DNA from 2 places in the Pseudoxanthomonas sp. GW2 genome. Region 2 is predicted to be linked to the other one. Evidence: riboswitches for the same ligand, from Rfam matches in the RefSeq annotation. Region 2 holds a riboswitch; the other holds the start of a gene.

Region 1 (14,471 bases), on a different contig from region 2:
GGGTAGGTGCCCTTTTCCTTCGCCAGCTCCATGCTGGCCTGGATCGCCAGGCGGTTGATCCGCTCGTACAGCGCGTCGCTGTAGTCCTCGGCCTCCTTCGAATCCCAGTGGATGCCCTTGAGTGCAAGCAGGTGGTGCCAGCCGAAGGTGCCCAGGCCGATCGCGCGGTACTTGCGGTTGGTGATGGTCGCCTGCGGCACCGGCAGCTGGTTGAGGTCGATGACGTTGTCGAGCATGCGCACCTGGATCGGTACCAGGCGCTCGAGCACGTCGCTGATCAGGTCGCCCTGGCCCTCGGCCTGGACCACCGCGCGGCCCAGGTTGATCGAGGACAAGTTGCAGACCACGAAGTCGCCAGCCTGCCTGGTGGTCACGATCTGGTTGCCGGAGATGACCTCCTGGATCATCCGGGTCGGACTCTGGTTCTGGAGGATCTCGGTGCACAGGTTGGACGAGTACACCATGCCGCAGTGCTTGTTTGGGTTCTTCCGGTTGACCTCGTCGCGGTAGAACATGAACGGGTTGCCGGTCTCCAGCTGCGAGACCATGATCCGCTTGAACAGGTCGATCGCCTTGACCGTCCTGCGGCCGATGCGCTCGTCCTCGACCAGCTCCTGGTACTTGCTGCGGAAGCTGCCCTCGCCGCGCTTTTCGTCGTAGAAGTCCTGCAGGTACCAGCCCTTGGCCTGCTTCACCTCGTGCGGGTCGAACAGGTACCAGTCGCCGCGCCGCTCCACCGCCTCCATGAACAGGTCCGGGATGCACACCGCGGTGAATACGTCGTGCGCGCGCAGGCGCTGGTCGCCGTTGTTGAGGCGCAGGTCGAGGAACGCCTCGATGTCGCGGTGCCAGATGTCCAGGTACACCGCCACCGCGCCCTTGCGCTGGCCCAGCTGGTCCACCGAGACGGCGGTGTTGTTGAGCTGCTTGATCCACGGCACCACGCCGCCGGAGGAGTTGGGCACGCCGCGGATCGGCGCGCCGGCGGCGCGCACGTAGCCCAGGTATGCGCCCACGCCGCCGCCGCCCTTGGACACGCGGGCGATGTCGGTGTTGGAGTCGTAGATGCCCTGCAGGCTGTCGTCGACGGTGTCGATGAAGCAGCTGGACAGCTGGCCGCCGACCTTGCCCGCGTTCTGCAGGGTCGGGGTGGCCACGGTCATGTACAGGTTGGACAGCGCCCAGTACGCCTCGCCCACCAGCTGCATGCGTCGCTCACGGGGCTTTTCGTCCTGCATCAGGTACAGCGCGATGGTCAGCCAGCGCTCCTGCGGCAGCTCGTAGACGTTGCGCGCCGCGTCGGTGGCCAGGTAGCGGGTCGCCAGCAGGTACAGGCCGTTGTAGGTGAACAGCTTGTCCCGCTCCGGGTCGACCAGGCGGCCGGCCTCCTCCAGCTCCTCCTTGGAATAGGCGCGCAGGATGTCGTTGGAATAGATGCCGCGGTCGGCCAGGCTCTCCTGCAGGCCGACATAGGAACCGTACTTCTGTGCCACGTCGTAGAAGCGGTTGCGGCTGGCGCGCTTGTACAGGCGGCGAAGGTACAGGCGCGCGGCGAAGTACTCCCATTCCGGCGCGGCCAGGTCCACGCGCGCCTCCGCCTCGCGGATCAGGTGGTCGACCAGGTCGTCGGCCGACAGCGCTTGCTTGCGCGCGACGAAGCCCAGTACCGCGCGCTTGTAGCCGTCGATCTCAAGCTGCGGGAACTCGGCGTGGATGGCATCGATGCTGCGCTCCAGGCGCGCCGGGTCGAATGGCAGGCGGCGGTTGCCGGCCTCCTTGGTGATCCAGGTGGTGGCTGCCGGCGGCGGGGCCGGTGCGGCCGCGCGCACGGCGGCCGGGGTGGGAACCGGGGCGTCGGCAAGCGCGTCGCCGGTGGCGGCCATGGCCGCGGTGGCCGGGGCCGCGTCGGCGACCAGTGAGGGGGTGTCCTGGGATGTCATGCGCATCCTCCGTGGCGTGATGCACCCCGCGTCCCTCCCTCGGGGAACGCGGATCCGGTGCGGATGCGGAGGATGCGAAGGCAGCGTCGCAACGGCCGCGACGCAGCGCGGCTGCGGCGGACCCTGCTTCGCCAGTCTTCCCCCCTCCGGGGATTCCGTGACCGGCACCGCGCGGTGTGCTTGGCGCGGCTGTCGGCAGGTCTTCGGACTTCCGGACGTGGAGGTTTCCCTCCGCCTACTTCCGCCGCTTCCCAGGCCTTGGCCCAGTGCGTTGGTGCGGGTTCGTTTCCGGTTACCGCTGCGGGGCAGTGCCGGATTCGCCTTGCGGCCCACCGGACTTCCCTTTTAAACCCGCGCCGCGGCGCGGGTACCGACGCGACACAAGATAGTGGGGTACCAGGATCATGGCAACCCCATATCTCGGAACAGGTACCCTGTTGGCGGACTCGTCCGGGCCGCCGCCTGCGCCAGCCCCGCGCATTTGCGACACTGCCGGCATGCGCATGCCTGCCCCCGACCCCAGGTCCGTGGCCAGCCCCCTGGTGCTGGGCAGCCTCGCCCACTTCCTGCTGGCCGCGGTGGCGGTGCAGGCGCTGCGCCCGGAATACGACCCCTGGCTGGCGCCGCTGAGCCTGTACCTGTCCGGTGCCTGGAGCGCGTGGCTGCGCGCGGCGTACTACGGCCTGGCCCTGGGCATCGTGCTGCTGGCGCTGGAACTGCGGCGCACGCTGGAGCCGTGGGCGCGCTACGCGCTGGTGCCCGTGCTGCTGTGCGGCGGCGCGCTGGCGCTGGCGGCCACCGCCGCCTGGCCGGGACCGGCACCCGGGTACCCGGTGGACGACCTGGAGGCGCTGGTCCACCGCATCGCGGCGATGGCCGCGTTCCTGCTGGTCGGCAGCGGCATGCTGCTGCAGTCCGCTGCGCTGCACCGCGATCCGCACTGGCGCGGACGGGCCCTGGCGGCGCTGCTGCTGGCGCTGCTGGCCTTCGCCGGGCTGTGGCTGCACGCGTTGTGGCGCGAGCTGCCGCGCGGGGCCTCGCAGAAAGCGGTGGTCGCGCTGTACCTGTCCTGGCTGTGGCTGTGCGCCTGGCGCCTGCGCACGGCGCCGCGCTGAGGCTCAGGCGCGGTGCGGGGTGGCCAGGTACTCGGCGCTCTGCATCTCGATCAGGCGCGAAGCGGTGCGCTCGAACGCGCCGCCCAGGCGCTGGCCTTCGTACAGTTGCGGCGGGGCCGCGTCGGCGGTGCACACCAGGTTGACCTGGCGGTCGTACAGCTCGTCAACCAGGTTGACGAAGCGCCGTGCCGCGTCCTCGTTCACCGCGCCCATGCGCGGGATGCCGCCCAGCAGCACGGTGTTGAACTCGCGCGCGATCTCGATGTAGTCGGTGGTGCCGCGCGGGCCGTCGCACAGCGCGGCGAAGTCGAACCAGGCGATGCTCTTGCCGCGGCCGCGCACCGGGATCTTGCGGCCGTCGATCTCGATGTTGCCGCCGTGCGCCGCGTCGCCGCCGCTGAGCTCGCGCCAGCGCTCCGCCAGCCAGGCCTCCGCGCCCGCGTCCAGCGGCGCGCGGTAGACCGGGGAACGGGTCAGCGCGCGCAGGCGGTAATCCTCCTGGCCGTCCGAGCGCAGCACCACGCAGTGCTGCTGCAGCAGCGCGATCGCCGGCAGGAAGCCGGCGCGCTGCAGGCCGTCGCGGTACAGGTTCTCCGGCGCGGTGTTGGAGGTGGTCACCAGGGTCACGCCCTCGGCGAACATCCGCTCCAGCAGGCGCGCCAGCAGCATGGCGTCGCCGATGTCGGTGACGAAGAACTCGTCCAGCACCAGCACCTTCAGCGCGCCGCGCCAGCGCCGGGCGATGTGCGCCAGCGGGTCGGCCTCGCCGGCGTGCTCGCGCAGGCGCTCGTGCACGCCGCGCATGAAGCGGTGGAAGTGGGTGCGGTACTTGCCGTTGCTGACCTGCGGCTTGCCCGTGCCCGGCGAGTACACCGGCAACGGCAGCGATTCGTAGAACAGGTCGACCACGAAGGTCTTGCCGCGCCCGACCTCGCCCCAGTAGTACAGGCCGCGCACCGGCGCCGCCGGGCGCGCGAACAGGCGCGACAGCAGGCCGCCGGAAGGCGGCGCCAGCAGCGCCTGGTGGATGCGGTCCAGCTCGCGCAGGGCCGGGTGCTGCGCCGGGTCGTCGCGCCAGCGCCCGGCCGCGGCGCCCTCGGCGTAGACCTGCGAGGGGGTGCGCACGCCGCTTGCGCTCATGCCTGCGACAGCCAGCCCTTGACCTCGTGCTGGATGGCGCCGCGCAGGTCGATCAGCTTGCGGTGGAAGAAGTGGCTGGTCTCGGGCATGCGCACCAGCTGCGGCTTGCGCGGCAGCGAATCGATCCAGTCGTACACCGCCTGCGGGTCGACGATCTCGTCCTGGTCGCCCTGCACCACCAGCCACGGCACCTCGGGGATCTGGATGCCGGAGAAGTCCCAGCCGCGTCCGGCCACCGGCGGCGCGATCGAGATCAGCGCATCGGGCGCCAGCTCGGCGGCGCTGGACAGGCTGACGTAGGAGCCGAAGCTGAACCCGGCCAGCCACAGCGTCTGGCCCGGGCGCGCGGCGCGCACCCAGTCCACCACCGCGCGCAGGTCCTCGCGCTCGCCGACGCCGCGGTCGAACTCGCCCTCGGAGGCGCCGGTGCCGCGGAAGTTGAAGCGCACCGTGGTCGCGCCCAGCTCGCGCAGCGCGCGCGCGACCATGGTCACCACCTTGTTGTGCATGGTCCCGCCCTCGGTCGGCAGCGGGTGGCAGACCACCGCCACCAGCGGGCGGGCGTCGCCCGGTTCGGGCAGGTCCACGGCCACCTCCAGCGCGCCGGCCGGGCCGGGCAACATCAGGGTGGTCGACTCGTCGGGGAAGGCGCTTGCGGTCATGCGCACATGATACAGACCGGCCGCGCGGCGCCGGTGTGGCTGCCGCGCCCGCCACTCGGCGACAATGGCGCCTTCCCGCCCGCCTCCCCGCGCATGCATTTCCTCCTGCTCAGCGTGACCTGCAGCGTCCTGGTCTCGGTGCTGCTGAAGCTGGCGCCGCGCCGCGGCTGGGACGTGGGCCAGATGGTCACCTGGAACTACCTGGCCGCGGCCCTGCTGTCGGCCTGGCTGCTCAAGCCGCCGGCGGCCGCCCTGCACCAGCCTGGCGCACCCTGGGGTGCGCTGCTGGTGCTGGCGGCGCTGCTGCCGACCCTGTTCCTGGTGCTGGCCGCGGCGGTGCGCCACGCCGGCATCGTGCGCACCGACGTGGCCCAGCGGCTGTCGTTGCTGCTGTCGCTGGCCGCGGCCTTCGTGTTCTTCGGTGAGCGCGCCGGGGCGATGAAGCTGGCCGGCCTCGGCCTGGGCCTGCTGGCGGTGCTGGGCATCCTGGCACGCCCGGCCGGTGCGCCCTCCGGCAGTCGCGGCTGGCTCCTGCTGCTGGCGGTATGGGCCGGCTTCGCCGTGGTCGACGTGGTGCTCAAGCGCCTGGCCATGGCCGGCACCCCGGCATCGGCCGCGCTGCTGGTGGCCTTCGTGCTGGCGTTCTTCGGCATGTCCGCCTGGCAGCTGTGGCGGATGCTGGCGCAAGGCATGCGCCCGGGGCTGCGCCACGCCGCCGCGGGCCTGGCCCTGGGGCTGCTCAACTTCGGCAACATCGTGTTCTACGTGCGCGCCCACCAGGCGCTGCCGGACAGCCCGGCCACGGTGTTCGCGACCATGAACATCGGCGTGGTCGTGGCCGGCACCCTGGTCGGCGTGCTGGCCTTCGGCGAACCCACCTCCCGGCTCAACCGCGCCGCCATCGCCCTGGCCATCGCCGCCATCGCCCTGATCGCGCTGGCGCCGCGCTGAGGCGGACAAGCGCCGTGCAGGCGCGCTTCCCTAGAATGTGCCGATGAATACCCCGCACGATTCCAGCCTCGGCCGCGAGGTCGCCTACCCGACCCGCTACGACCCGACGCTGCTGTTCCCGATCCCGCGCGCCGGCGCCCGCGCCGAACTGGGCCTGCAGGCAGGCGCGGCGCTGCCATTCACCGGCCACGACCGCTGGCATGCCTACGAACTGGGCTGGCTGGACGGCCGCGGCCGCCCGCAGGCGGCCACCGCGACCGTGCTGGTGCCGGCCGATTCGCCCTGCCTGGTCGAGTCCAAGTCGTTCAAGCTGTACCTCAACTCGCTCAACGGCGAGCGCTTCGCCGATGCCGGCGCGCTGCGCGCACGCATCGCCGCGGACCTGTCGCAGGCGGCCGGCGCCGCGGTGCGGGTGGAGTTCGGCCTGCCGCCGATGGCGGCAGGCGCCGAAGGCGCCAGCATCGACGATGCCGACGTGGACATCGACCACTACGGCCCGCCGCAGGCGGAAGTGCTGCGCGCCGATCCGGCCGAGGTGGCCGAGGAATACCTGCACTCGGGCCTGCTCAAGTCCAACTGCCCGGTGACCGGCCAGCCGGACTGGGGCAGCGTGCACCTGCGCTACCGCGGCCCGCGCATCGACCGCGGCAGCCTGCTGCGCTACCTGGCCGGCTACCGCGAGCATGCCGGCTTCCACGAGCAGTGCGTGGAGCAGATCTTCCTGGACGTGCTGGCCCGCTGCCGGCCGCAGTGGCTGTCGGTGGAGGCGCGCTATACCCGCCGCGGCGGCCTGGACATCAACCCCTGGCGCGCCACCCCGGGGCAGCCGGCGCCGGCGCCGCTACGCGACCTGCGGCAGTAACCGCGGCCGCCCAATGCCGGCTTCACGGGTCACAGATGAAACGTTAACGACGCCTGTGACAACGTTGCGCCGTGCATTGGTCCGGCGCCTGGCAGGGTGGCCGCCGGACCCGGCGACCGGGCTCTCCCGGTGCTGCCTTCTCTCTCTCCCGGCAGGGTGAGTGGCTCCTTGGGCGCGCCCTCCCGCGCCCTTCTTTTTGTCCGGACCCGGTTGATTCGGCGCCAGGCAGGCGCCATGCAGGGTTCATGGACGCCCCTACCGAACCCATGCCCCAGGCCGGCAGCGACCGGCGCAGGATCCTGCGCGCCTTCAACGCCAGCCTGGCCTTCGTGTTCCTGCTGCTGGTGGTGTTCGTTTCCCAGCCCGGGCTGGACGTGCGCGCCCTGGCAGTGGCGCCGCGCGACATCGGCCAGTGGATCGGCCTGCTCGCCGCGCCGTTGCTGCACGGCTCGCCGGAGCACCTGGGCGCCAATGCCGGCGCGATCCTGATCCTCGGCACCCTCGCCGGCGCGGTGTATCCGCGCGCCACCCTGCGCGCACTGCCGCTGCTGTGGCTGGGCTCGGGCCTGGGCGCCTGGCTGCTGGGCGATCCGGGCAGCCGCCACCTCGGCGCCAGCGGCCTGACCCATGGCCTGATGTTCATGGTCGCCGTGCTGGGCCTGCGCCGGCGCGACCGCGCCTCGATCGCCGCCGGCATGATCGGCTTCCTGTTCTACGGCAGCATGCTGGTGACCGTGCTCCCGCACGAGCCCGGGGTGTCGTGGCAGTCGCATCTGGGCGGGGCGCTGGCAGGCCTGCTCGCCGGCCTGCTGTGGTGGCGCGCGGACCCGCTGCCGCCACGCCCGCGCTACAGCTGGGAGGACGAAGAGGAGGACGCCGGCTCCCCCCAGGCCGGCACCGACGCCGACACCCTGGAACCCCCGCCGCCGCGCGACGTGCCGGTGCTGTGGCACCGTCGGCCACCGGTGCGCGGCGTGGTGCTGCGCTTCCCGCCGCCGCGGCGCGGACCTCCCGCGGAGCCCTGAGCCCGGCGGCATGACCGCCCGCACATCCGCGCCCACGGTGGGCCGCGGATAATCGGCGGCCTGTTCCCCTGCGCAGGACCTCCCATGCCTTCCGCTTCCGCCCCCGCGCCGGCCCGCTCGCGGCGGGCCCTGGTTCCCGTCCTGCTTGGCGCCGCGCTGGCCGCGTGCAGCGCGCGCCCCACCCCGCCCGCGCCCGCACTGGCCGCCGACGGCGTGCCGGAAAGCCGGCCCGGCTGGGCCATCGGCTACCTGCCCGACGCCGCCGTGCCCGACAGCCTGGCCCTGCTGCCGCCGCCGCCGTCCGGAGAAGCGGCCGCGCTGGACCAGGCGCGCATGCAAGCGGCGCTGGCGCTGCACGGTACCCCGCGCTTCGCCCAGGCCGCGGTGGACGCGGAGCTGCAGTTCCCGCAGGCCGCGCCGCTGTTCGCCTGCGCCCTGGGCGTGGAGATCGACCTGCAACACACCCCGGCCACCTGGCGCCTGCTGCGCCGCAGCCTGGCCGATGCTTCCCGCTCCACCCGCAAGGCCAAGGACCACTACAAGCGCCCGCGGCCGTTCCTGGCCAACCACGCGCCCACCTGCACCCCGCAGGACGAGGCACGCCTGGCGCACAGTGGTTCCTATCCCTCCGGGCATACCGCGATCGGCACGCTGTGGTCGCTGGTGCTGGCGCAGGCCGCGCCGGGCCACAGCGATGCCCTGCTGGCGCGCGGCCGCGCCTTCGGCGAGAGCCGGGTGGTGTGCAACGTGCACTGGACCAGCGACGTGGTCGAGGGCCGCTTCATGGGCATGGCCACCTTCGCCCGGCTGCAGGCCGAGCCGGCGTTCCAGGCCGACCTGGCCGCCGCGCGCCGCGAGCTCGCTGCCGCGCGCGCCGCCGGCCGCGTACCGCAACGCGACTGCGCCGCCGAAGCCGCGGTGCTGCAGGTGGCCGCCAACCCTGGCTGAACACCGGGCGTGGCCCCTGGTGCCGAGCTGACATCCGGCACCTGCGCATCCCGGCGCGCGGTCCTAGACTCGGCCCGCGATTCCCCCCCAGGAGGCCGCCATGACCCAGTGGTACCTGCACGACCCCGCGAGCAACCGCCGCCTCGGCCCCATGGACACCGACAGCGCGCGCGCCGAGGCCGCGCGCAACCCCGGCCTGCTGGCCTGGCGCGAGGGCATGGGCGACTGGCTGCCGGTGCGCAACATCGCCGAGCTGGTCGACGGCGTGCCCGGCGACCCGGCCGCCACGCCGCCGCCGCTGCCGCGCAATGCCGGCCGCGCCCGCGCCGACGAGATCGAGTTCCGCATCCACGGCCAGGAGATGCAGTTCGTCGAGATCGAGCTGGATCCGGGCGAGAGCGCCATCGCCGAGGCCGGCGCGCTGATGTTCAAGGACGCCGCGGTGCAGATGGACACCATCTTCGGCGACGGCTCGCACCGCGGCCAGGGCGGCGGCTTCATGGACAAGCTGCTGGCGGCCGGCAAGCGCGTGATCACCGGCGAGAGCCTGTTCACCACCATGTTCACCCACACCGGCAGCGGCAAGGCCAAGGTGGCCTTCGCCGCGCCCTACCCGGGCACGGTGCTGGCGATGAAGCTGGACGAGCACGGCGGCCGCATCATCTGCCAGAAGGACAGCTTCCTGGCCGGCGCGCGCGGCGTGCAGGTCGGCGTGCATTTCCAGCGCCGCATCCTCACCGGCCTGTTCGGCGGCGAGGGCTTCATCATGCAGAAGCTCGAGGGCGACGGCTGGGTGTTCATCCATGCCGGCGGCTGCGTGGTCGAGCGCGAGCTGGCCGCCGGCGAGCGCATCGACGTGGATACCGGCTGCGTGGTCGGCTACCACGCCAGCGTCAGCATGGACGTGCGCCCGGTCGGCGGCATCAAGAGCATGCTGTTTGGCGGCGAGGGCGTGTTCCTGGCCACCCTGACCGGACCGGGCAAGGTCTGGCTGCAGTCGCTGCCGTTCTCGCGCCTGGCCGGACGCATGCTGCAGGCCGCGCCGCAGGCCGGCGGCCATAACCGCGGCGAAGGCTCGGTGCTGGGCGGGCTGGGCCGCATCCTGGACGGCGACAACCGCTTCTGACACCACGCGGCGCGGCCGCCCCGTCCGCGCCGGCGTCATTGGCTACCGTCGTCCTGCCCGCCGGGCGACGGGAGCGCGCCACGCGTCCTGCTGCACCTGACCGGGTGAAGCGTCAGGCCGACGAGCGACGGCGTGCAAAGTCCAGGCGGGCGAGTGCCCAGCACGCCGGCACCGCAACAAGCTGGCAGAACAGCCAGATGCCAGTGGCCGTATCCGGCCACGCCGCCGCCGGCAGCAGGACGTCGCAAGCGGCAAGCGCCAGCACGACGGCGACAGGCGCCAGCACGATCAAGGCCGCACGCACCGAGCGGCCGAACGGACCGGCCCCGGGGCTGCGCATCAAGGCAAACAGGGCCGGCCAGCCATGCAGCAGCGCCAGCACGAAGCTGACCACCAGTGCCCGCGATGGCGCCTGTCCTTCGGTGCCTACGAACTTGAGCCACCAGAGCGCCGCAAACAGCGCTGCGGACAGGAGGCCGAGAACTGGAACCTTCCAGTCGCGCACTGACCCGACCTGCTGCCTGGCACCTGGAGCCAACTCGCGCCGCAAGGCAGCGTCACCGCGGCGCGGGCACCGCGCCGATGGCGATGCCGGTATTGCAGTCGATGCGCAGCGCCTGGCGCGCGGACAGGCCGTAGCGCGGCGTCGTTTCCGGCGTGTAGTCGCCCAGGCCGCCGGTGGAGCGCAGCAGGCGCAGGCGGGTGCCGTCGCGCGGATCCAGCAGCGGGCTGCGGCAGGCCGGCCCGGCCACCGGCGAGGTGGCGCCGGTAGCGGCGTCGAGCACCTGGAAGCGCGGGGGCAGGTCGGTGATTGCGCCCGGGTCGGCGCGATCCGGCCATGCGCTGGCGCAGGAAGCCAGCAGCAGGGTGGCTGCGGCGGTCAACAGCAACGGTTTCATGGCGTCCCCCTTGCCTGTGTGTCCACGGACCGGGGCAGGGGGATTATCGACGCTGCAAGGCGCCGCGCACCCGTGCCGTCGGCCATCCCCCGGGACGCTCAGCCGGGCGCGCGGTCGGAGGGATGGTTGATGCCGTCGCTGGTCGGCACCTCGCCCAGGTCGAAAGGATTGATGCCCTCCAGGCAGGCGACGTTGAGCCCGTACTCGTTGGGGTCCGAGCGCCGCTGGTGGTGGGTGTGGATGCCGCATATGCCGCAGAACCAGTGGCGCGCGGTCATGGTGTTGAACTGGTACAGGCGCAGGTGCTCCCGGCCGGCGGCCACGCGCAGGCGGTGCAGCGGCACGGTGGCCACGATCGTGCCCTTGCGCCGGCACAGCGAGCAGTCGCAGCGGCGCGGGTCGACCACGCCGTCCGGCAGTTCCACCTCCAGCCGCACCGCGCCGCAGTGGCAGCTGGCGCGGTGCACCGGCTGGATCGGCACGCCTCCGATGACCTTGTACATGGCAACTCCCGCCGGGCAGGTTGCCGCCACCTTAGCGCCGCGGCAGTGGCAGGCCGCGGGATTCCTTCACGGTGCGCAGCACGAAGCTGGAGTTCACGTCGGCCACCCCGGTGTTGTTGAGCAGGCGGTCGAGCAGGAAGCGCGAGAAGTGCTCCAGGTCCTCGACGTAGACGTGCAGCAGGTAGTCCATGTCGCCGGTCAGGGCATGGCAGGCCACCACCTCCTCCCAGTCCTGCACATGGGCGACGAAGCGGTCGATGCCGGGCGTGCCGTGCTTCTCCAGCTGCACCCGGACGAAGGCCTGCAGGCCCAGGCCCAGCGCGCGCGGGTCCAGGCGCGCGCCGTAGCCGGTGACCACCCCGGAGGCCTCCAGCCGCTGGATCCGGCGCAGGCAGGCCGAGGGGCTGAGGTTCACCCGCGCCGCCAGTTCGGCATTGGCGGCGCGGCCTTCCTGTTGCAGCAGGGCCAGCAGGCGCAGGTCGGTGCGGTCGAGTTCGACGGTGGCGGCCATTCGTTGCATTGCACCACGGTTATGACGCAACAACATTGCGCCAGGCGCCGGGATATCCGCAACTTTGCAACCCGGTTGCGCGGGATCGGTCCTAGGCTGGGGGACGCCCCGCCAGTTCCGGAGACCCCGCCATGGCCACGCCCCGCCGCGTCGAATCCGAACGCCTGCAGACCGACAAGGGCTATGTCCCGGTCTACACCACCGCCATCGTCGAGCAGCCCTGGGACGACTACAGCGCCGACGACCACGCCACCTGGGGCACGCTCTACGAGCGCCAGCGCAGGCTGCTGGTCGGCCGCGCCTGCGACGAGTTCCTGCGGGCCCAGGACGCGATGGGCATGGACGCGCGCGCGATCCCGCGCTTCGCCCAGCTCAACGAGGTGCTGGGCGCGACCACCGGCTGGACCCTGGTGGGCGTCGAGGGCCTGCTGCCGGAGCTGGATTTCTTCGAGCACCTGGCCAACCGCCGCTTCCCGGTCACCTGGTGGATCCGGCGCCCGGAGCAGATCGACTACATCGCCGAACCGGACCTGTTCCACGACCTGTTCGGCCACGTCCCGCTGCTGATGGACCCGGTGTTCGCCGACTACATGCAGGCATACGGCCGCGGCGGGGTGAAGGCGCACGGCATCGGCCCGGAGGCGCTGCAGAACCTGACCCGGCTGTACTGGTACACGGTGGAGTTCGGCCTGGTGCGCCAGGCCGGCGGGCTGCGCATCTACGGCGCCGGCATCGTGTCCTCGGCGGGCGAGTCGCAGTATTCGCTGGAGTCGGACGCGCCCAACCGGATCGGCTTCGACCTGGAGCGGATCATGCGCACCCGCTACCGGATCGACACCTACCAGAAGACGTATTTCGTGATCGACAGCTTCCAGCAGCTGATGGACGCCACCGCGCCGGACTTCACCCCGGTCTACGCGCGCCTGGCCGGGCTGCCGGCGCTGCCGGCCGGCGCGGTGCGCGACGGCGACCGCGTCCTGCACCGCGGCAGCGGCGAGGGCTGGGCCGAGGACGGCGACGTCTGAACCGGCGCGGGCGCTAGCGCGCGCCGGCGCGCAGGGCACGCGCGCCGCGCGGCAGGGCGCCCTCGCGCTGCACCCGGACCGAAGCCGCGGGCGCGCGCAGCAGCTGCTGGGCCAGTTCGCGCGCGGCCACCCGCAGTTCCGGCACGGCGATGATTTCCCACAGCTGCCCGCGCAGCAGCGGGCCGATGCAGTACAGCCCGCGCACCGGCGCGCCGTGGCGGTCCAGCGCCTCGAAGCGCTCGTTGGCGCGCAGGCCCAGGCCGAACGGATCGGGGCTGACCAGCCCGGCGTCGCGCAGCTGCCCGACCAGCGGGTGGCTGGTGCGCTCGATGTCGGTGTCCAGCCCGGTGGCGCGCACCAGCACGTCGTACTGCTCGGCCAGCGCGTGCGCCTGGCCGCGCTCGCGCAGCACCACCTCCACCGCTTCCTCGCCGCGGCGCGCGCGCAGCAGGCGCGCGGCACGCACCACCAGGCGGCCCTCGCCGCGCAGCTGTTCCAGCTCCTCGTGCACGCTGGGCGGCAGGCGGTGGCGCACCACCTCCCAGTACGGGCGCAGGTGGCGCAGGAAGCGGCCGCGCTGCACGTCCGCCAGCCCGCGCCAGTAGCCCTGCAGGAACGGGCGCAGCGCATCGACCAGGCTGCGCCAGTCCGGCACGATCGGCGCCAGGCTGCGCAGGGCGCGCAGCAGCTGGCGCACGTCGCCGCTGTTGAGCGCGTGCAGCACGGTCGGCGGCAGCGCGATCGGGGGGCTGGGTTCGGCCAGGTGCGGGCGCGGCAGCAGGCCGCGGCGCGAGATCGCGGTGATCGGGCCCTGGTGGCCGCAGCGCAGCAGGGTGACCACGGTGTCGGCCATGGTCAGGCCGGTGCCGATCACCAGCACCCGGGCCTGCGCCGGTACCCGCGCCAGCGCGTCCTCGCCGCGCAGGTTCTTCTGCCACGGCCAGGCGATGTAGGCCGGGTCCACCAGCAGCCGCGGGCCGACGCCCTGCAGCCGCTGCGGCGGCAGCGCGCCGACCGCCAGCACCACCCGGTCGGTGAGGAAATCGGCGCCGTCGGCCAGCAGCACCCGGAACGCGTCGCCCTCGCGCTCCACCGCCACCGCCTCCTGCTGCACCTGGCTGAAGCCGGCCAGCGACACCTGCGCTGCCGACTGCAGCCGCGAGTACAGGTACTCGCCGTACACCAGCCGCGGCAGGAAGCTGTCCTCCGCGCGCCGGGTGAGGTTGAGCCAGCGCGCGAACTCGGCCGGCTGGTCGGCGGTGGCGCCCATCTCGCGGGCGCGCACGTTGAGCAGGTGCTCGGGGCGGGCCTCGCCGTAGGCCACGCCGCGGCCGAAGCCGTCGGCATTGCCGACCAGGCACAGGTCCACGCCAGTGGGGGCGATGCGGGCCAGTTCGGTCGCCAGGACGCTGCCGGCGAAACCGGCGCCGATGATGGTGATGCGCATGGCGCTGCCTCCGTGGATCGTTCGCCTTCGATTGGAACGGCGCGCCGCTCCCGGGGGGTAAAGATGCGGTTATCCCGGGGCTGCCGGCTCGCTACGGTTCGGCAGAAGCACATTGCGCATTGCCATGAGCGGCGCCCGTAGCGGACACCTAACGGGGCCATGCCTAGACTTGCGCCACCCGCTTCTGCACGCCATTGGCCCCCGATGAAGACCGCGACCCTGCTCCTGGCCGGCGCCACCGGCGCGCTCACTCCCGTTGCCGCCACCGCCGCCCCGGAACCGGAGGGCGTGCCGGCCGACCTGCCTGGCGTGCTCGT
Region 2 (14,471 bases):
CGCTGCCGGTGGAACGCATCCCCGGGGTGGGCAGGGTGATGCAGGGCAAGCTGGCGCAGTTGGGCATCGCCACCGTCGGCGACCTGCGCCAGCGCCCGCTGGAGGAACTGCAGCGGCGCTTCGGCAGCTTCGGCGCGGCCCTGTACCGGCGCGGGCGCGGCATCGACGAGCGCCCGGTGGAACCGGAGCAGCCGGTGCGCTCGGTTTCCTCCGAGGACACCTTCGCCCAGGACCTGCCGCTGGAAGCGCTGGAGCCGGCGATCCGGCAGCTGGCGGAAAAGACCTGGAACGCCTCCCGCCGCGCCGGCCGCGCCGGGCACACCGTGGTGCTCAAGCTCAAGACCGCGCAGTTCCGCATCCTTACCCGCAGCCTGACCCTGGAGCGGCCGCCGGCCTCGGCCGCCGAACTGGGCGAGCTGGCCTGCGCCCTGCGCGCGCGGGTGGCGCTGCCGGCCGACACCCGCTACCGGCTGGTAGGCGTGGGCCTGTCCGGCTTCCGCGACGCCGAGGAAGTGGCGCCGCAGGGCGACCTGTTCGGCGAGCTGGCCGTGCCCGCGGACGCGCCGGCGCGCTAGCCCCTTTGGCAGGGGCGGGGGTGCGGACCGCCGGCTACCATCCGCCATCCGCGCCTGCCGGCGCGATCGGCGTCGCCGCGGCCTTGCGCGAACATCGGCCGTGGACGGCGCCGCCCAGCCGCCAATCCGGAGCCTTCATGTCCCAGCTGTCCCGCGCCTCCGTCCTCGCCCTGTCCCTGCTGCTGGCCCCGGGCCTGGCCGCCGCCAGCCCGGCCGCCGCTGCCAACCGCCCGGCCGCCGAAGCCAGCGCCGCCGCGCAGGCCCTGCGCGAGCTGTACACGGCCGAGTGGGAATGGCGCCAGCGCGAGTACGGCTACGAGTACGTCGAGGGTCGCTGGCAGCCGGGCAGCCGCCTGCCCGCGGTCGCCCCGCGCGACTGGGAGCGGCGCGTGGCCTACTGGGAGCAGGTGCTGCGCAGGCTCGACGCGATCCCGGCCGCGGCGCTGCCGCCGGAGGAGCGGATCAACGCCGAGGTGTTCCGGGCGATGGTGGAGGCCGACCTCAACAACGCCCGCTGGCGCACCTGGGAGGCGCCGTTCAACAGCGACAGCTTCTTCTGGGCCGAGATCGTGCCCTGGGCGCCGTACCGCAGCGAGGCCGAGTGGCGCCGCTTCATCCAGCGCCTGCGCGACGTGCCGCGCTACTTCGCCGACCAGCGCGCCAACATGGAGGCCGGCCTGGCGCGCGGCTGGAGCGTGCCGCGCGCCTCGCTGGACGGGCGCGACCGCACCATCGAGCCGTACACCCGCACCGGCGCCGGCAACCCGGCGCTGGACGTGTTCGACGCGATCCCCGCCTCGGTCCCGGAGGAGGTGCGCCGCGCCCTGCGCGAGGAAGGCCGCAAGGTGGTGCTGGAACAGGTGGTGCCGGCCTACGCCGGGCTGCTGGACTACTTCCGCAACCAGTACCTGCCGCGCACCCGTACCACGGTCTCGGCGCGCGACCTGCCCGGCGGCGCGGAGTTCTACCGCAGCCAGATCCGCGAATACGTGACCTTGGACATGACCCCGGAGCAGGTCCACCAGCTGGGCCTGGCCGAGGTCGAGCGGATCTCGGCGGAAATGCGCCAGGTGATGGCGCGCGCAGGCTTCCAGGGCAGCTTCGCCGAGTTCCTGCAGTTCCTGCGCACCGATCCGCGGTTCTACGCCAGGACCCCGCGCGAGCTGCTGGCGGCGGCCTCGTACCACGCCAAGCGCATCGACGGCGAGCTCAACCACGTGATCGGCACCCTGCCGCGCTACCGCTTCACCATCCGCCCGGTGCCGGACGACATCGCGCCCAACTACACCTCCGGCCGCGGCGGCCTGGAGTCGTGCCTGTTCAATACCTGGGACCTGCCGTCGCGGCCGCTGTACAACCTGCCGGCGCTGGTGCTGCACGAGTGCGCCCCCGGCCACAGCCTGCAGGCCGCGCTGGCGCTGGAGGCGCCGGCGCGCCCCGAGTTCCGCCAGCAGGTGTACTTCTCCGGCTACGGCGAGGGCTGGGGCCTGTACACCGAATGGCTCGGCACCCAGATGGGGATCTACGAGACCCCGTACGAGGAGTTCGGCCGCCTGACTTTCGAGATGTGGCGCGCCGCGCGCCTGGTGATCGACACCGGCCTGCACGAGTACGGCTGGAGCCGGCAGCAGGCGATCGACTACCTTGCCAGCCACACCGCGCTGGCGCACATCGACATCGTCAACGAGGTCGACCGCTACATCTCGTGGCCGGGGCAGGCGCTGTCCTACTACGTCGGCTACCGCACCATCCTCGACCTGCGCCGCGAGGCCGAACGCGAGCTGGGCGCGCGCTTCGACCAGAAGGCCTTCCACGACCGCATCCTCGGCCTGGGCGCGGTGCCGCTGACGACCCTGCAGCGCGAGGTGCGCGCGTTCATGGCCGAGGCCAGGGACAAGCCGGCGGCGGCCGCGGCGCCCTGATCCGCGGGGCGCGGCGCGGACGGACGGCGCCGCCCGCACCACCGGCGCGCGCTCAGGGCGTGCGGTACTGCAGCGCCAGCGCGTACTCGCGGCCGGGCTGGTTGTACCAGGCCACGGTCTCGTACTGGCGGTCGAACACGTTGCTGGCCTTGGCCTGCACGGTCCAGGCCGGGGACAGGGTCCATTCCAGGCGCAGGTCGAGCAGGCCGTAGCCCCCCAGGCGGGTGGTATTGGCCACGTCGTCGTAGCGCCGGCCGGCGCCGCTGACGGTCAGGCCGGCGGCGAACGCGCCGAAGCGGCGGTCCAGGTCGATCCGACCGCTGCGGCGCGCGCGCCGCGGCAGCCAGTTGCCGTCGTTGAGGCCGTCGCTGTCGTTGCGCGGATCCAGCCAGCTCAGTTCCAGCGCCAGGTCGAAGCCGGCCAGCGCGGTGGCCGCGGTCAGCTCGGCGCCGCGGATGCGGGCGCGGTCGATGTTCACCAGGTTGAAGCCGGTGTCATAGCCGATCAGTTCGTCGATCCGGGTCTGGAACACGTCCACGCCCAGGCTCCAGCCTTCGCCCTGGCCGTGCACGCCAAGGTTCACGCTGCGCGACTCCTCCGGTTCCAGCAGCGGATTGCTGAAGCCGGGGTAGTACAGGTCGTTGAAGGTCGGCGCCTTGAAGCCGGTTCCGGCGCTGGCGGCCAGGCGCCAGGTCCCGTCCAGGTCGAAGCCGTAGCCGAGGCTGCCGGTGGCGTGGTTGCCGAACTGGGCGTTGTCGTCGTTGCGCGCGCTGGCCTGCAGCGAATGCGCGCCGAAGCGGCCCTGGTACTCGACGAAGGCGCCGAGGTTGTCGCGGCGGCCGCGCTCGAAGCCGGCGCTGCTGGAAACGCGGTCGTCCTGCCAGTCCAGTCCGGCGCTGAACAGCTGCCCCGCGCCGAAGCCGGCGTCCAGCTGCAGCGAGGCCAGGTCGCGGCGGGTACGGTAGCTGTTGACCAGGCGGCGCGCGCCGTCCTGGCGGTAATAGCCCTCGGCGTCGTCGCGGGTGCGGCCGGCCTGGGCCTGCAGCGAGACGCGCTCGCCCAGGCGCCAGTCCAGGCGCGCGCCGGCCACCTGCTGCAGGTTGTCGGCCTCGTTGCCGCTGTACGGGCCGCCGTCGTACTCGTTGCGGCTGTCCGAATCCAGCAGGTGCGCCTGCAGCTCCACGTCCTCGCCAAGCTTGGTCCCGGCGCGCAGGTTGAGCGAGTTGTTGCGGTGGCCGTCGCGGTCCGGCTCGTCGACATAGCAGCCGGCGCCCCAGCCGGCGGCGGTGCCGCGGCAGGCGTCGAAGCCGTCTTCCTCGCGGTGGCCGGCGCGGGCGGAGACCCAGCCGCGCTCGCCGCGCCAGGACAGGCCGGCATTGGCCTCGCGCAGGGCGTGGCTGCCCACCCCCAGGCGCAGGTCCTGGCGCAGGCCCTTGCCGGCGCCGCGGGTGAACACCTGGATCACGCCGCCGATCGCCTCCGGGCCGTACAGGCTCGAGCGCGGTCCGCGCACGATCTCGATCCGCTCCACCTGGTCCAGCGGGATGTCCTGCAGCGCCGGCATGCCGTTGCTGGCCGCGCCGATGCGCATGCCGTCCACCAGCATCAGCACGTGGTCGGACTCGGTGCCGCGCAGCATCAGCGCGCTGACCTTGCCGTGCCCGCCCTGGTTGGACAGGTTGACGCCGGCGCGGCCGCGCAGCAGGTCCTGCAGCGAGCCGGCCTGGCTGCGCTCGATGGTGGCGCGGTCGATCACCTGCACCGGAACCAGGCTCTCGTGCACGGACTGGACGGTGCGGGTGGCGGTGACCACGACCTCGTCCAGGTCGGTGGCGGCCTCCAGCGCGCAGGCGCTGGCCGGCGCCAGGGCCGCGGCCACGGCAAGGCATAGGGGACGGAACGGGAACGGCTTCATGCATCTCTCCTGCTGTCGCGCACGCCCGCGCGACCGGTGGCGTGGGGCTGCGAGGGAGAGAGGCAAACGCCAGGCGCGTGCGACCGCACGCGGCTGCCGCCCGCAATGCCCTCCGCATCGCAACCAGTCGTCTTCCGGGCCGGTCTCCGGGCTCGCGGGCGAACAGGCGCATGGCCTGCTCCATCCGGGCGCCTTCCCATGCGCGGGGCACAGTGGCGGTGTTGCCCGGACTTGTCCTGCTTACCGTTGCGGGGGCAGCGCCGGAATGTCCGCGCGGCCCTGCGGCCGCGGCGGAGTCACCGGCTTCCCGTTTCAACCGCGGCCCATGCCGCGGTCACCCGAAAGTGGGCGCAGTCTATGCCTATCGGCGGGGGGGGGCAATGGAGCGGGGTGGCGGGCAGGCCGTGCAGCCATGCCCGCGGACCGTGCGGTCAGCGTAGCGACTGCACGAACGCGGCGGCGATGGCTTCCAGGCCGGCCTGGTCCTCGGCGTCGAAGCGGTCGGGCTCCGGGCTGTCCAGGTCGAACACGCCGAGCAGGGTGTCGCCGCCCACCAGCGGCACCACCAGCTCCGAGCGCGAGGCCGAATCGCAGGCGATATGCCCGGGGAAGGCGTGCACGTCGGCCACGCGCTGGGTCTGGCGGGTACGCGCGGCCGCGCCGCACACGCCCTTGTCCAGCGGGATGCGCACGCAGGCCGGCAGGCCCTGGAACGGACCCACGACAAGTTCCTTGCCGTCGTAGAAGTAGAAGCCGACCCAGTTGAGCGCGGGCAGGGCGTGGTAGACCAGCGAGGACAGGTTGGCGGCGTTGGCGACGCGGTCGCGCTCGCCGTGCAGCAGGCCGCGCACCTGGGCCAGGAGCTGTTCGTACTGTTCCGGCTTGCTGCCGGTAAGCGGGATGGCGGAGAAGGACATGCGCGCATGTTACCCGCAGCGCTGGCCGGGCATCGCCCGGATCGCGGGATGCTGCGTGGCGCGTATGATCCGCCGGCCGCATCGTGCGGCCGCCTGGAGTTGGACATGGACCTGCGCAGCCTCGACCGCCTCTACGTCACCGGCACCGATACCGGCGCCGGCAAGACCGTCGCCAGCTGCAGCCTGCTGCATGCGCTGCGCCGGACCGGGCGGCGCGCGGTGGGGATGAAGCCGGTGGCCAGCGGTTGCGCGCTGGTGGATGGCGCCTGGCGCAACGAGGATGCGCTGGCGCTGCAGGCGGCCAGCGCGCCGCGCCCGGCCTACGCCGACCTCAACCCGTTCGCGTTGCCGCAACCGCTGGCGCCGGAACTGGCCGCGCGCGCCGCGGGCATCGAGGTCGCGCTGCCACCGCTGCTGGAGGCCTTCGCCCGCCTGCGCGCGCAGGCCGACGTGGTCGTGGTCGAAGGCGTGGGCGGCTGGGCCGCGCCGTTGGCCGGCGACCTGGACCAGGCCGACCTGGTGCGTGCGCTGCGCGCGCCGGTGGTGCTGGTGGTCGGGATGCGCCTGGGCTGCCTCAACCATGCGCGGCTGACCGCGCGCGCCATCGCCGCCGACGGCCTGCGCCTGGCCGGCTGGATCGCCAGCGAGGTCGATCCGGACATGGCCTGCCGCGAGGACAACCTGGAGCTGCTGTCCGCGCGCCTGGACGCGCCCTGCCTGGGACGGCTGCCGTACGTGCCGGCGCCCGATCCGGAACGCATGGCGGCAGGATTGGCGCTGGCCGGCTGAACCCGACGGGCCAGCGCCAGGGGCAGCATCAGTCGAAGCCGGCCAGGGTGGTCTTGCCGATCGCCGTGCCGCTCTCCAGCAGCGCGTGCGCCTTGCGCAGGTTGGCGGCGTTGATCGTGCCCAGCGAGCCGGTGCGGGTGGTGGCGATGGTCCCGGCGTCCGCCAGGCGCGCCACCTCGCGCAGGATCTCCTGCTGGCGCTGCAGGTCGGCGGTGCCGAACAGCGGGCGGGTGAACATCAGCTCCCAGTGCAGCGACAGGCTCTTGCGCTTGAGCGGCATCACGTCCAGCGCGGCCGGGTCGTCGATCAGCGCGATCCGGCCCTGTGGCGCGATCAGCTCCACGACATCGGCCAGGTAGCGGTCGGTATGGGTGGTGGAGAACACGAACGCCGGCGCGCCGATGCCCAGCGCCGCGACCTGCGGCGCCAGCGGCTGGCGGTGGTCGAGCACGTGGTGGGCGCCCATCTTCTTCACCCACTCCACCGTTTCCGGGCGCGAGGCGGTGGCGATCACGGTCAGCCCGGTCAGGGCCCGCGCCAGCTGCACGGTGATCGAGCCGACGCCGCCGGCGCCGCCGATCACCAGCAGGGCATTGGCCGCGCCCGGCACCGGGTCGTCCACGCGCAGGCGGTCGAACAGGGTTTCCCAGGCGGTCAGCGAGGTCAGCGGCAGCGCCGCGGCGTCCTCGTCGCCCAGGGTCTGCGGCGCATGCGCGGCGATCCGCGCGTCCACCGCCTGCAGCTGGGCATTGCTGCCGGGACGGTCGATCTGGCCGGCGTAGAACACGCGGTCGCCGGGCTGGAATCCCTGCACCTGGCTGCCCACCGCGCGCACCCGGCCCACGGCATCCCAGCCCAGGATGCGGTGCTCGCCCGGCTCGGGCCGCGCCGAGAGACGCACCTTCACGTCCACCGGGTTGACCGAGATCGCCTGCACTTCGACCAGCAGGTCGTGCGCCGCGTACTCCGGATCGGGCATTTCCAGGTCCAGCAGCGAGCGCGGGTCGGAAACAGGCAGGGGTTGTGCGGTACCGATCGCTTTCATGGCGTGCTCCACGCTGTCGGGGGAGCGCAATTTCGCGCTTCTCCCGTTGCCATGGAAGTGCCCGCCGGGCGTGCGCACGGTGATGGCGCCGGCGATCCCACCGCCGAGGGCCTGGGACGTCGCGCATGCCTCGCGCACCCCGGTTGCCGGGGCCGGCCGCCCTGGGCGGCGGCGCCAACCGGGGGAAAAAAAAGGCCCGGCAGCGGGAGGGGATGCTGCCGGGCCCGGGTTTGCGCGGGGGAGGGAACCGCGCAAAGACTTGAATCGTGGTCCGGGCCGCGGCCCGGGATGGCTCAGCGCTTGCGCGCGGCCTTGGCGACGGTCGCCTGCACCTGGCTGGTGGCGCTCTCGAACTGGCTCTTGGCCAGTTCGCCCAGCGCCTCGCCGGTCTTGAGGGTCAGGCCGATGACTTCCTGGCCGGCGGCGGCAACGCGCTCGGCGTTGTCGCGGGCCACCTGCAGGCCCTTCGGCAGCAGGGTGCGGTAAGCATCCAGGTCGCGCGCCTCGGCGAGTTCGCCCAGGTAGCTGGTGGTCGCCTCGACGTTCTTCTCCAGGGTGCGCAGCTGCACGCCGAACAGCGACTCGGCGTTCTCGAGGGCCAGGCGGTTCACCCGCGCGGCCACGGCCGCAAACTGGTGGGTATAGGCGCTGAGCTGCTCGTTGAACTGGTAGGACATGGCTGGCTCCAGTACGGATCACCTCTATGGTGCGATGCAGCATACCCCGTCCTTTTGTGCGATGCAACATCGCCCGCAACCGTTGTTCTGCTTTGTGAAGGCGCGCACGAAAACGCCGCCGGCACGGGCCGGCGGCGCGGGAGGAGGGCAGGGGCGGCCCGGCAGGTCGCCGGCTCAGCCGCGGTAGCGGCAACCGGAGGTGCAGGTCTCGTGGACCACGACCTCGCTCAGCAGCGGCACCGAGGGCTTGAGCCGGGCCCAGATCCAGGCGGCCAGGTTCTCGCTGGTCGGGTTTTCCAGGCCTGGGATCTCGTTGAGGTAGTGGTGGTCCAGCTGCTCGTACAGCGGCTTGAACGCCGCCTTGAGGTCGGCGAAGTCCATCACCCAGCCGGCCTGCGGGTCGACCGGCCCTTCCACGTGCAGTTCCACCCGGAACGAGTGCCCGTGCAGGCGCGCGCATTTGTGGCCCTCGGGCACGTTGGGCAGGCGGTGCGCCGCCTCGAGGGTGAAGACCTTGAAGATTTCCATGGCGTGGATTGTCGTTCGTGGCCGGGCGGGCGGGCAATGCCACGGGCTGGGCCCGTTGCGGGTCCCGGGACGGGAACGGCAGCCGTGGCTGCCGTTCCATCCTGCGCGTTATCCGTGGATATCAGCGGTTGGCGTCGCGGCGCGGGCCGCCGCCATTGCGCTGCTGGTTGCGCTGCTGGGCATGGGTGGCGGCCGCCGGCGCGCGGTTGCCGCGACCATTGCCGCCGCGGTTGCCGGCGCGATTGCCGGCATGGGCGTGGGCCTGGCCTTCGCCGCCGCCATGCGGACGCCGGCCGCGGCCGCCGCCGGGCTTGCGCGGCGGGCGCTGGCCGCCCGGCTGCTCGGCCTTGCCCGGCGCGCTGTTGCCCCAGCGGATCGGCACCTGCGGCTCGAACCCGGGCAGGTCGCGGATCTCCATGTCGCGGCCGAGCAGGCGCACGATCTGGCGCAGCAGCTTGGCGTCGTCCTGCGAGACCAGCGACAGCGCCTCGCCGTTGGCGCCGTTGCGGCCGGTGCGGCCGATCCGGTGCACGTAGTCCTCGGCGACCATCGGCAGGTCGTAGTTGATCACCCGCGGCAGCTGGTCGATGTCGATGCCGCGCGCGGCGATGTCGGTGGCCACCAGCACGTTGACCTTGCCGGACTTGAAGTCGCCCAGCGCGCGCAGGCGCTGGCTCTGGCTCTTGTTGCCGTGGATCGCCGCGGCGCGGATGCCGGCCTTCTCCAGGTGCGTGGCCAGCTTGTCGCTGCCGTGCTTGGTCTTGGCGAACACCAGGGTCTGCACCCGGGTGTCCTGGCCCAGCAGGTGCAGCAGCAGCTCGCGCTTGCGCGCCGCGTCGACCGGGTGCACGCGGTGGGCGATGGTCTCGGCCACGGTGTTCTGCGGGGTGACCTGGACCTCGCGCGGGTTGCGCATGAACTCCATCGCCAGCTGCTTGATCGACTCGGGGAAGGTGGCCGAGAACAGCAGGGTCTGGCGGTTCTGCTTCGGCAGCTTGGCCAGGATGCGCTTGATCGAGGGCAGGAAGCCCATGTCGAGCATGCGGTCGGCCTCGTCCAGGACCAGGATCTCGATCCCGGACAGGTCGATGCTGCGGCGTTCGATATGGTCGATCAGGCGGCCCGGGCAGGCGATCACCAGGTCCACGCCGCGGCGCAGCGCATCCAGCTGGTTGCCCATGCCCACGCCGCCGTAGACCACGGCGCTGGGGATGCGCAGGTACTTGCTGTAGCCGCGCAGGCTGTCGTGCACCTGGGTGGCCAGCTCGCGGGTGGGCGCCAGGACCAGGGCGCGCGGCTTGCGCGGCCCGCTGACCTTCTGCGGCGCGGTGCCCAGGTGCTGCAGCAGCGGCAGGCCGAAGGCGGCGGTCTTGCCGGTGCCGGTCTGGGCGCCGGCCAGCAGGTCGTGGCCGGCCAGCGCCAGCGGAATGGCCTGCTGCTGGATCGGGGTAGGGGTTTCGTAGCCCTGCTCGGCAAGCGCGCGCAGCAGGAAGGGCGCAAGGCCCAGGGATTCGAACGACATCGGGGAACACTCCATGGATGACCCGCGGCGGCTGCCGCCGGGTGGCCGTCAAGGCCGATGACTCGGAGCGTTCCCGTGAATCCGCGCTGCGAGAAGGGATGGGCCGGAAAGGTCCGGCGCGAATGCCAGGCGGAAGGCGTCGGGGATGGAGCGGGACGCCGGAGCTGTTCCGGCGCTGCCGGTCCCTGGGGGAAACGGACGGCCGCTGGCAATCGGTGCGCGCATTCTACGGCAAGAGCGCCGGCGGCGCCCGGCGCGGCCGCGGGAAGCATTCAGGCGCGCCCCGCGGCGATGCTTTCGGGTGAAACCGTCCGTGCCGAGCCGCTACAATCCGCCATCCACAGCCAGCAGGAGCGCGCAATGAAGCTCGGAACCCTCAAGGAAGGCGGCCGCGACGGCACCCTGGTCGTGGTCTCCCGCGACCTGTCCCGCGCCGTGCGCGCCACCGGCATCGCCGCCACCCTGCAGCAGGCCCTGGACGACTGGCAGCGTGCCGCGCCGCGCCTGGTGGCGCTGGCCGAGGCGTTGGAGCAGGGCCAGGCCGCGGACGCGTTCGAGCTGGACCACGCCACCCTGGCCGCGCCGCTGCCACGCGCCTACGAATTCGTCGACGGCAGCGCCTACCTGCCGCACGTGGAGCGGGTGCGCCGCGCCCGCGGCGCCGAGGTGCCGGAGAGCTTCTACACCGACCCGCTGATGTACCAGGCCACCAGCGCCGGCTTCCTCGGCCCGCGTGACCCGGTGCGCGTGGTCAGCGAGGACTACGGCATCGACCTGGAGGCCGAGATCGTGGTGGTCACCGACGACGTGCCGATGGCGGTGACGCCGGAGCAGGCCGCCGGCCATATCCAGCTCGTCGGCCTGGTCAACGACGTGTCCCTGCGCAACCTGATCCCGGCCGAGCTGGCCAAGGGCTTCGGCTTCCTGCAGTCCAAGCCGCGCTCGGCGCTGGGCCCGGTGTTCGTGACCCCCGACGAGCTGGGCGATGCCTGGCGCGGCAACAAGCTGCACCTGCCGCTGGTCACCCACTACAACGGCGAGTGGTTCGGCGCCCCGGAGGCGGGCGAGGACATGCAGTTCGATTTCGCCCAGCTGGTCGCGCACGCGGCCAGGACCCGGCCGCTGGCGGCCGGCACCATCGTCGGCTCCGGCACCATCGCCAACCAGGACGTGTCCCGGGGGGCCTCGTGCTTCGCCGAGCGGCGCACGGTCGAGGCCCTGCGCGACGGCAAGCCGTCCACGCCGTTCATGAAGTTCGGCGACCGCATCCGCATCGAGATGTTCGACCGCCAGGGCAACAGCATCTTCGGCGCGATCGAGCAGCGCATCGAACCGCAGCCGCCGGCGGCCTGAGGCCGGCCCACGCAGGCGCGCCGCACCGGGAGGCAGGATGTCCGCGCAACTGACGCTTTACACCTACTGGCGTTCCAGCGCCGCCTACCGCGTGCGCATCGGCCTGGCGCTCAAGGGCCTGGACTACGCCAGCGAGCCGGTGCACCTGGTCCGGGATGGCGGCCAGCAGCACGCGCCCGCGTTCGCCGCGCTCAATCCGCAGGAGCTGGTGCCTGTGCTCAGGCACGGCGATCTGGTGCTGCGGCAGTCGCTGGCCATCCTCGAGTACCTCGACGAGACCTGGCCCGAGCCGGCATTGCTGCCGGCCGACGCCGCCGGCCGCGCGCGGGTGCGCGCGCTGGCCCAGGCGATCGCCTGCGACGTGCATCCGCTCAACAACCTGCGCGTGCTGCAGTACCTGGAGCACGGGCTGGAACAGGCCCAGCCGGCGCGCGAGGCCTGGGTCCGGCACTGGATCGGGCTGGGCCTGGACGCGCTGGAACGGCTGCTGGCCGGCGATCCGGCCACCGGCCGCTTCTGCCACGGCGATGCGCCCGGCATGGCCGACTGCGTGCTGGTGCCGCAGCTGTACAACGCCCGCCGCTTTGGCCTGGACCTGGCGGCGTGGCCGGCGATCGCCCGGATCGGGGCCGCCTGCGCCGCGCTGCCGGCGTTCGCCGCGGCGGCGCCGGAGGCGCAGCCGGACGCGCCGCGTTCCTGAGCCTGCAAAGGCAAGGGGCCGCGCAGTGCGCGGCCCCCGGGTCCACCGCGGCCAGGCTTCAGACGAAGCCGTGGCTGATGCCGGCGCTGGGCTGGTTGAGGTCGGCGTAGGGATCGTGCTCGCCCTCGGCGCCCTCGGACAGGCGGAACTTCAGCGCCAGGCCGTCGCGCGAGTCGGCCGCGCGCAGCGCTTCCTCCTGGTCGATCCGGCCCTGCTTGACCAGCCGGAACAGGCACTGGTCGAAGGTCTGCATGCCTTCCTCCAGCGAGGCCTCCATCGCCGCCTTGATCTCGTGCACCTGGCCGCGGCGCAGCAGGTCGCGGATCATCGGCGTGTTCAGCAGCACCTCGGTGGCCGGCAGGCGGCGGCCGTCGATGCCGCGGACCAGGCGCAGCGAGACCACCGCGCGCAGGTTCAGCGCCAGGTTCATCAGCACGTTCTTGTGCGCGCTCTCGGGGAAGAAGTTGAGGATGCGCTCGATGGTCTGGTCGGCGTTGTTGGAGTGCAGGGTGGCCAGGCACAGGTGGCCGGTCTCGGCGAACGCGATCGCTGCCTCCATGGTCTCCGCGTCGAGGATCTCGCCGATCAGGATCACGTCCGGCGCCTCGCGCATGGCGTTCTTCAGCGCGTTGTGGAAGGCGTGGGTGTCCAGGCCCACCTCGCGCTGGTTGACGATCGACTTCTTGTGCTTGTGCAGGTACTCGATCGGGTCCTCGATGGTGAGGATGTGCCCGGTCATGTTGCTGTTGCGGTAGTCGATCATCGACGCCAGCGAGGTCGACTTGCCCGAGCCGGTGGAGCCGACGATCAGCACCAGCCCGCGCGGGGTCATGATGATGTCCTTCAGCACCTCCGGCAGGTTCAGTTCCTCGATGGACGGGATCACGCTGCGGATCGCGCGGATCACCATGCCCACCTCGCCGCGCTGCTTGAACACGTTGACGCGGAAGCGGCCGGCGTCGGCCACGGCGATGGCCATGTTCAGCTCCAGGTCGCGCTCGAACTGCGGCACCTGGCCCTCGTCCATCAGGGAATAGGCGATCTTCTTGACCATGCCCGGCGGCAGCCCGGTGTTGCCGAGCGGGTAGAGCTTCCCTTCGATCTTGATGTAGACCGGCGCCCCGGTGGTCAGGAACATGTCCGAGGCATTCTTCTCGGTCATCAGCTTCAGGAAGTAGCCGATATCCATTAAGTGACGTTCCCCAATAGCAAGGTGCCCGGGCATCCATTTGCATGGACGCCTCCGGCTTCCGACAATGGCCGCGACCCCAAGGGACGCGACTTTCCCCGATGAACGATCCTAGCTTCGCATACTTCCGCAGGACCCTGTACGCGCTGGTATGCACTTTCGGGCTGGTTGTCACGGCCCAGGCGCAGACCGCCCTGCCGGCCGTGCAGCAGGCCGAGCGCGCGGTACTGGAGGCCCAGCAGGCCGACGCCGACCATTACGCCCCGGACCTGATCGAGGCCGCCCGCCAGGGGCTGATCGAGGCCCAGGCGCTGGCCGCCTCGCGCTCGCGCAGCGACCAGCGCAACGCCGAGGCCCGCGCCCGCCGGGTGGCGGCCGATGCCGACCTGGCCCGGGCCCGCAGCGAGCTGGCCAGGGCCGAGGCGGACGTGTTGCAGCGCCGGCAGGAGGTCGATGGCCTGCGCCGGCAGCTGGGCCTGGCCCGGCTGGAGGGCGCCGAATGAGCGCGCGCCGCCTGTCCGGTCCACTGGCCGCCTGCCTGCTGCTGGCCCTGGCCGCCCCCGCGCTGGCCGCCGAGGACGCCGACGCGGCGCGCCTGCGCGCGCGGCTGGAGGCGCTGCAGGCCGATCCGTCGCTGGCGCGGGGCGCCGGCCTGGAGCTGCTGCAGGCCCAGCAGGCGATTGCCGCCCTGGAGCAGGCCCGCCGCAGCGACCGCCCCGAGGCCCTGTACCTGGCCGAGCGCCGGGTCGAGATCGCCGAGACCATGGGCCGCGCCGCGGCCGCCCGCGGCGAGCTGGCGCGGCTGGAGTTGCAGCGCAGCGAACTGCTGGTGGAAGCCAGTCGGCGCGAGGTCGAGAGGGCCCGCCGCGAGGCCGAGCAGCTGCGCATCCAGGCCCAGATCCAGGCCGAGGAGGCCGAGCGCCTGCGCCTGGCCGCCGAGGCCGAGGCGCTGGCGCGCAGCGAGGCCGAGGCGGCGCTGGGCAAGGCCGCCGGCCGGCAGAGCGCGCAGGTGAGCGCGGCGCGGCGCAAGGAAGCCGAGCTGGCCCGCCAGGAGGCGGAGCTGGTGTCCGGAAAGAAGCTGCCGGCCTCGACCTTCGGCAGCCAGGGCGAGGTCTTCGTGCTGCCCGGCGCGGTCTTCGCCAGCGGCAAGTCCAGCCTCACCGCCGCCGGCAAGGACGCGGCGGAAGCGCTGGCCGCGTACCTGCAGATCGGTGCCCGGCGCTCGGTGCGCATCCGTGCCTGGGACAGCGACCCGAAGGTGGCGATGGCCCGCGCCTCGGCCCTGCGCGACGCCCTGGTGGCGGCCGGGGTGGACAAGGGCAGGATCAAGGCCGACGGC

What was found. Region 2 has a riboswitch for cobalamin ahead of btuB (TonB-dependent vitamin B12 receptor). Riboswitches for the same ligand answer to the same signal wherever they lie in the genome.
Region 1: another riboswitch for cobalamin. It lies ahead of B351_RS0102265 (ribonucleoside-diphosphate reductase subunit alpha); the one in region 2 lies ahead of btuB (TonB-dependent vitamin B12 receptor).

Annotation. Positions count from the first base shown of each region.
Region 1 is NZ_ALIP01000022.1:89,125-103,595, reverse strand. Features, by position in the region: gene B351_RS0102265 (ribonucleoside-diphosphate reductase subunit alpha) at 1-1,940, opposite strand, end outside; cobalamin riboswitch at 2,117-2,330, opposite strand; gene B351_RS0102260 (DUF998 domain-containing protein) at 2,444-3,055, shown strand; gene zapE (cell division protein ZapE) at 3,059-4,195, opposite strand; gene B351_RS0102250 (alpha/beta hydrolase) at 4,192-4,857, opposite strand; gene B351_RS0102245 (EamA family transporter) at 4,951-5,808, shown strand; gene queF (NADPH-dependent 7-cyano-7-deazaguanine reductase QueF) at 5,852-6,670, shown strand; gene B351_RS0102235 (rhomboid family intramembrane serine protease) at 6,916-7,695, shown strand; gene B351_RS0102230 (phosphatase PAP2 family protein) at 7,780-8,643, shown strand; gene B351_RS0102225 (TIGR00266 family protein) at 8,744-9,769, shown strand; gene B351_RS0102220 (hypothetical protein) at 9,882-10,274, opposite strand; gene B351_RS16065 (hypothetical protein) at 10,327-10,668, opposite strand; gene B351_RS0102210 (GFA family protein) at 10,767-11,171, opposite strand; gene B351_RS0102205 (Lrp/AsnC family transcriptional regulator) at 11,203-11,682, opposite strand; gene phhA (phenylalanine 4-monooxygenase) at 11,814-12,707, shown strand; gene B351_RS0102195 (FAD/NAD(P)-binding protein) at 12,721-14,154, opposite strand; gene B351_RS0102190 (TonB-dependent receptor) at 14,359-14,471, shown strand, end outside.
Region 2 is NZ_ALIP01000105.1:8,921-23,391, forward strand. Features, by position in the region: gene dinB (DNA polymerase IV) at 1-575, shown strand, start outside; gene B351_RS0108330 (DUF885 family protein) at 713-2,497, shown strand; gene btuB (TonB-dependent vitamin B12 receptor) at 2,550-4,412, opposite strand; cobalamin riboswitch at 4,532-4,769, opposite strand; gene B351_RS0108340 (GAF domain-containing protein) at 4,844-5,329, opposite strand; gene bioD (dethiobiotin synthase) at 5,435-6,118, shown strand; gene B351_RS0108350 (zinc-binding alcohol dehydrogenase family protein) at 6,147-7,163, opposite strand; gene B351_RS0108355 (phasin family protein) at 7,457-7,840, opposite strand; gene queD (6-carboxytetrahydropterin synthase QueD) at 8,015-8,368, opposite strand; gene B351_RS0108365 (DEAD/DEAH box helicase) at 8,490-9,890, opposite strand; gene B351_RS0108370 (fumarylacetoacetate hydrolase family protein) at 10,251-11,243, shown strand; gene maiA (maleylacetoacetate isomerase) at 11,281-11,943, shown strand; gene B351_RS0108380 (PilT/PilU family type 4a pilus ATPase) at 12,002-13,132, opposite strand; gene B351_RS0108385 (DUF4398 domain-containing protein) at 13,234-13,635, shown strand; gene B351_RS0108390 (OmpA family protein) at 13,632-14,471, shown strand, end outside.